Linked DNA regions of Methylotuvimicrobium sp. KM2. Each later gene encodes a partner of the first gene's protein in a complex. Links are inferred from orthologs where the notes say so. Each region holds a gene or a part of one and is shown on either strand. Other genes may lie near its edges. The genes, in order: pnp and WJM45_RS16055.

Region 1 (3,266 bases):
CACAAAAAAGACAATCATTCCCGCCGCGGTTTACTGCGGATGGTTAATCAGCGCCGCAAGTTGTTGGATTATTTGAAAAAGAAGGATATTAACCGTTATCGGTCATTGATCGAGCGCTTAGGATTGCGTAAATAATAATAAAAAAGAACGGCCTGAAATGACTTTCAGCGCCGTTCTTTCATTTGTAAGGATTTGGTCATAAATAACGTTCCTATTTTTGGAGGGTTCGGTTGCTCGATTGGCAGGTGTCGGCGGCAGGGAAAGCCGCCGCCAAGCTTACAAGGACGTATTCACCCAGCACCTAAATTCCATAGCCTTTTGACTATGGTAACTATCTTGCATAATTTAGGTGCTGGGTTCACGGCGTCCTGCCAGGCGAGTTACCGCACCCTCGACAAAGCCCATAACTCCAGGAAGTTAATTTTCGCGAAATCCTAAGTAAAGCAATAAACCGATTTTGATAACAACCCTTAACCTATAGGAACCGTATAGTGAATCCGATTCGGAAAGAATTTCAGTATGGCGAACAGCTCGTTACACTGGAAACCGGTGAGATAGCTCGTCAGGCGGACGGCGCTGTAATGATCGACATGGAAGGAACCACCCTTCTAGTGACAGTCGTTGGAAAAAAAGAAGCAAACAGCGGCGGAGATTTTTTTCCATTGACTGTCAATTATCAGGAAAAATCCTTTGCCGCGGGTAAGATTCCAGGCGGCTTTTTTAAACGAGAAGGCCGGCCGAGCGAAAAAGAAACGTTAACCTCCCGCCTTATTGACCGTCCTATCCGCCCCTTGTTTCCGGATGGCTTTACCAACGAAGTTCAAATTATCGCCACCGTTCTTTCACTGAATCCCGACATCGATCCTGAAATTCCTGCCTTGATTGGAGCTTCCGCAGCGTTATCGATTTCAGGGTTGCCCTTCAACGGTCCAGTCGGTGCGGCTCGAGTCGGTTATAAAGACGGCCAATATTTATTGAATCCGACACCTTCGTTATTGGCCGAGTCGCAATTGGAATTGGTTGTTGCCGGTACCGAACATGCGGTGCTGATGGTCGAATCCGAAGCGCAATGCTTGTCCGAGGAAGTGATGCTCGGCGCCGTGTTGTTCGGGCATGAACAGATGCAAACGGCAATTACAGCGATTAAAGAACTGGCCGCGATGGTTAACAAAGCGCCGATGGCGTGGCAACCGGCGGCTGCTAACACCGAGCTGGAATCTTTGGTGATAGCTGAAGTGGAAGCCGGAATTAAAGCGGCTTATCAAGTCCCTGAAAAACTGGTCAGACAAGAGCAACTGAAAGAAATTCGAAATGCTGTTGTCGATAAGTTGACGGCTGATGAGCAATATAGCGAATCCGACATTCGCGGCATCATCGAAAATCTCGAAAAGAAAATCGTACGCGGCTCGATTCTTGAAGAGGGCAAGCGTATCGACGGCCGAGACTTGAAAACGGTCAGACCTATTTCAATTCGTACCGGCGTGTTGCCGAGAACTCATGGTTCGGCGTTGTTTACCCGCGGCGAAACGCAGGCCTTGGTTGTCGCGACCCTGGGTACCGAACGTGACTCACAGGTCATCGATGCTCTGGAAGGCGAATACCGTGAAAGTTTCATGCTGCATTACAACTTCCCTCCTTATTGTGTCGGTGAAACCGGTTTTGTCGGTTCTCCGAAACGCCGGGAAATCGGCCACGGTCGCTTGGCAAAACGCGGCGTTCAAGCGGTATTGCCGAACATGGATGAATTTCCTTATGTTGTGCGCGTCGTTTCCGAAATTACCGAGTCGAACGGTTCAAGTTCGATGGCGTCGGTGTGCGGCAGTAGCTTGGCGTTGATGGACGCGGGCGTGCCTATTAAGGCGCCGGTTGCGGGTATCGCGATGGGTTTGATTAAGGAAGGCGATCAATTCGCAGTCTTATCCGATATCATGGGCGATGAAGATCATTTGGGCGATATGGACTTTAAAGTCGCCGGTTCAGAGGAAGGCGTGACCGCGCTACAGATGGATATCAAGATCGACGGTATTACTGCCGAGATCATGAAAACCGCACTCGAGCAAGCCAAGCAAGGCCGCTTGCACATTTTGGGCGAAATGAACAAATCGCTGTCCGAGACTCGCGGACAAATGTCCGATTATGCGCCGCGCATTATTTCGTTCAAAATCGATCCAAGTAAAATCCGCGAAGTCATCGGTAAAGGCGGTGCAACGATCCGCAGTATCACCGAACAAACCGGTGCCAGCATTGATTTGACCGATGACGGCGTCGTCAAAGTCGCTTCGGTCGATAAACAAGCCGGAGAAGAAGCACGTCGTTTGATCGAGGAAATTACCGCGGAAGTCGAAGTCGGAAAAACCTATGAGGGCAAGGTTGCCCGATTGATGGACTTCGGCGCATTCGTGACGATTCTGCCGGGTAAAGACGGTTTAGTGCATATCTCTCAGATTTCGGACGAGCATGTCGACAAGGTTAGCGATAAGCTATCCGAAGGCGATGTCGTCAAAGTCAAGGTGCTGGAAATCGATAGACAGGGTCGTGTCAGATTGAGCATGAAAGCTGTTGATCTCGAAGAGTAATTCGTAAGAAAAACTGACGAATTGAAAAGGGCTCGAACGGGCCCTTTTTTATGGCCTACTGAATTGCCAAGGTTTCATTTAACCCAGCCTTAACATTGCGCGTCAATAGGTTATTGAATAATATGCAATAATTAATTTTATGGCACTGCAAAGTTAAATTTGGCATGATTTTTAATTATTATATTTCAATAGCATAGGCGGTAGGCACTACACTTGTTAAAGCTGGGTTAAGGGTAAATTCATTTGCCAAGGCGATGAAGGCATCGCTTCTACAGAGCATCCGGCCCCTGTGGGAGCGATCCCCTGATCGCGATTTCAAGGCCGAGAACACCAAGTCACATTAACCTAAAAAGAGCAGTTGAGAGCCTCAAACTACCGTTCGCCCTGAGCCCTTCGGCTGGGCTCAGGAGAGCCCTGTCGAAGGGTGAACGGTAGTTTGAGGCTTCACCAAGACGGTGAAGGTGTTGTAGACCCTTCATGGTTCGACTTTACTCAGCACGAACGGTTTACAACACATGCCAACTGCTCTTTTCAGGATTAAATGGCATCGAGGTCAAAAAGACTAAAATATGCTGTTACCCAAGTTCTAGCTTCCCGTCAATCCAGGAAGATTGAACGAGCAAGTCGGGGTTTTCCTCGTTCCCACCGCTCCAGCGTGGGAATGCATACCGATCTTGCCTCGGCTGACAA
Region 2 (3,235 bases), 2.5 Mb from region 1 along the record:
GCTTTGCTCGACAATGTGCGTTTCAATAGTTCCACGCGTTTTTTAGGCGTCAATTTGCATGCAGTCAACTTTACGTTGGCAACCTTGTTATATGATTTAGCCTTGTCGCAGCAACGTATTCAGCAATTGGATAGGCATTATCCGGTATTCGCCTGTTTTTTACGCTGGTCCTGCGATTATGGTCGTTCATTTTCGCGATATGCGCTATGGGTTGTGGGTTTCGTGTTAGCTTATGCTGCAATTTTTTGGGGTTTGATGGATCGCTCGTTTTTGGACTGTCTGTATTTTTCACTGACGACATTTACGACGGTCGGTTATGGCGATATCGTACCGGTCGGTTCTCTGCAAAAACTGTTAGCGATGTCCGAAATGGCGATAGGTTATTTGATGGGCGGGTTATTGGTCGGTATTTTAGCCAAGCGGGTTATTGGGTGATGTTTTTTGACTGAAATAGCGAGAGAATTTCATGGGGTTCCTTCTGTAGGCCTCACGGTTGCCGTTATTTTGGTTCCGGCAACCGTGAGTTTAAAAGGGATTAATGTTTAGACGTCCGATTCGCTTTCGGATTTAACAACGGGTTTGCTGTCGGTATTGTTGTCCGGTTTAGCGCCGGTAGCGTCTTGTTCACGGCGAGGCTTCTCGTCTTGTGTTTTAACCACTTCTGCCGATTTCGGGCCTTCATCGGCTTGAGTTGGAACGTTCGGTCCGCTGGTTTCGTCCTGTTGTGAGGATTCCGGTTTTCGGTAATTCGGGTTCCGAGGACGACGTCTATTCGGGCCTCTTCTTCCATTTCTGGATGGCGATTTTTTTACCGGTTGTTCGACAGCTTCATTCGTCGTTTTGTCCGGCTCAACCGATTGTTGAGCGACTTCTTCAGTAATGGTCTCTTTCTGTTCGTCAGGTTTTGTTTCACGCTTATTGGCGGGCCTTTTAGGTCGGTTACTTCGACTTCCCGGTCCACGTTTGTTATCGCGTTTTTTGCCCTGCGTTCTTTCTTCGCCTTCTTTTCGTTCCTGTTTTTTGGCTGGCTGGGGTGTGGCTGTCGTTTCTTCTTTACCGCCGACCAATTTTTGCCAAAAGCGCTTAATCAGGCTGGCCGAGGTATTGCGATTTTGTACCGGCGCAGGCGCATCGGGTAGAAATTCTTTAATAGCCGCTTGTTCGGCTTTGGGCTTGATCTGTTGCGCGAACTCAGGAAGCGGAATATCTTCTTCCTTGATTTGTAAATAGCTAGGTTTTTCCTCGATCGCATCCTTGGCTTTGATTCGGTCTATCGTGTAAGCCGGCGTTTCCAGGTGTTTGCTCGGCAGAATCACGATGCCGACTTTTAATCGAGACTCGATCAATTCGATAGCTGGCCGCTTTTCATTGAGCAGGAAAGTCGCGCTTTCGATCGGCAAATGCGCGATGACTTTTTCGGTGCCGGGTTTCATCGCTTCTTCTTCCAGTACGCGCAGCACTGCCAATGCGACCGATTCGACATTACGGATCGTTCCTTGGCCTTTACAGCGTGGGCAGATTAGTTGCGTGGATTCTCCTAGCGAAGGTCGAAGCCGCTGTCTAGACATTTCCAGCAAGCCGAATCGCGAAATACGGCTGGTTTGTATACGAGCGCGATCGATTTTTAACGCATCGCGTAAGCGGTTTTCGACCGCGCGTTGATTTTTATTGGCCATCATATCGATGAAGTCGATCACGAACAAACCGCCCAAATCGCGAAGCCGTAACTGACGAGCGATTTCATCGGCGGCTTCAAGGTTGGTGTTCAAAGCGGTTTCTTCGATGTCGCTGCCTTTGGTCGCGCGTGCCGAGTTAATATCGATCGAGGTCAATGCTTCGGTATGATCGATCACGATCGAGCCGCCGGATGGCAGCGATACTTCGCGTCCGTAGGCGATTTCGATTTGCGATTCGATTTGATAGCGACTAAACAACGGTACCGAATCCTGATAGAGTTTCGCTTTAGACAAAAAGTGCGGCATGACCTGTTTCAAAAACTTTTGCACCAGGTGGAATGCTTCTTCCTTGTCGATTAGGATTTCATCAATGTTGCCGCGTAGATGGTCGCGCAGGGCTCTGATGATGACATTGCTTTCTTGGAATATCAAAAAAGGGGCCGAGTGCTCGCTAGCCGAACGTTCGATCGCTTCCCATAGTTGCAATAGATAATTCAAGTCCCATTGCAGTTCCTCGGCGCTCTTGCCGCAACCGGCGGTACGGACGATCAAACCCATGGTGTCGGGAATCTCCAATGCCGCCATGACTTCACGCAATTCATTTCGCGTATCGCCTTCAATGCGCCTGGAAATACCGCCGGCTTTCGGGTTGTTCGGCATCAATACCAAATAGGTTCCGGCGAGGCTGATGTAGGTGGTTAATGCCGCGCCTTTGTTTCCGCGTTCTTCTTTTTCGATTTGAACGACGATTTCTTGGCCTTCCTTGATTTGATCTTTGATCGATGCGCGTCCGCCTTCGGAGGTGTCGCCTTCCGCGCGTTGCCGGAAGTTCGGAGCGATTTCTTTAAAGGGTAAAAAGCCGTGTTTTTCGGAGCCGTAATTCACGAAAGCGGCTTCTAGGCTGGGTTCGATACGGGTAATAATGCCTTTGTAAATGTTTGACTTTTTTTGTTCTTTTGAAGGGACTTCAATGTCAAAATCGTAAAGTTTTTGACCATCTACCAAAGCGACACGCAGTTCTTCAGGTTGCGTGGCATTGATAAGCATTCTTTTCATTTAAGGTATCCTTGATTATTCCTGTCCCATGTTTAGAATTTTTTTAAGACTTTCAGGTTGCGCATCGGCGTTAGACCTTCGTATGGGCTGTTACGATGCCGCGGCTTTTAGGGCCGGGACGGGGGGGTGTGCCGTCCTATGATTGGCGGTCTCGCTTGCTTTCGTTCATTCGTTTAAGTTATGAAAAGCAAAAGAATTTGCATTGTTTATTCAGCATGATTTATTCGATGCGAATAGGTGTGCGCAAGCCTGTCTTCTTGTAAAATCCTTCCTAAACAGGAATTATTATATTTCGCTCATCACGGGTCGAACGATAAAACCCAAAATTCCAATGACTGAACAGTCGTTTAGTAACTGGTCAGCGAATAATTTTTTAGGGCTCCTAATCGCATAAGGCGGACGGAGCGTTTATTTTAGTTGTATAAACTGGCCTAATATATCAATGTTAACGGCACTCATCAATTTAAAGAATCATGTCATAAAATATACTGGTATCATTATTC

What was found.
Region 2: the proteins of pnp (region 1) and WJM45_RS16055 are in contact, whole or in part, in a cryo-EM structure (PDB 9QH0), measured with the Escherichia coli proteins. The link is inferred for Methylotuvimicrobium sp. KM2 from one-to-one orthologs.

Annotation. Positions count from the first base shown.
Region 1 is NZ_CP150634.1:1,374,534-1,377,799, forward strand. Bases 97-3,033 are described here. They hold pnp (polyribonucleotide nucleotidyltransferase), read left to right. Parts: upstream 97-491; coding sequence 492-2,576; downstream 2,577-3,033. Other genes in these bases: rpsO (30S ribosomal protein S15), read left to right, coding at 97-135. In the rest of the region: more of rpsO, read left to right, coding at 1-96. UniProt on the Escherichia coli protein: Involved in mRNA degradation. Catalyzes the phosphorolysis of single-stranded polyribonucleotides processively in the 3'- to 5'-direction. Also involved, along with RNase II, in tRNA processing.
Region 2 is NZ_CP150634.1:3,831,944-3,835,178, reverse strand. Bases 138-3,043 are described here. They hold WJM45_RS16055 (Rne/Rng family ribonuclease), read right to left. Parts: upstream 2,733-3,043; coding sequence 543-2,732; downstream 138-542. Other genes in these bases: WJM45_RS16060 (ion channel), read left to right, coding at 138-435. Also shown: more of WJM45_RS16060, read left to right, coding at 1-137. UniProt on the Escherichia coli protein: Endoribonuclease that plays a central role in RNA processing and decay. Required for the maturation of 5S and 16S rRNAs and the majority of tRNAs. Also involved in the degradation of most mRNAs.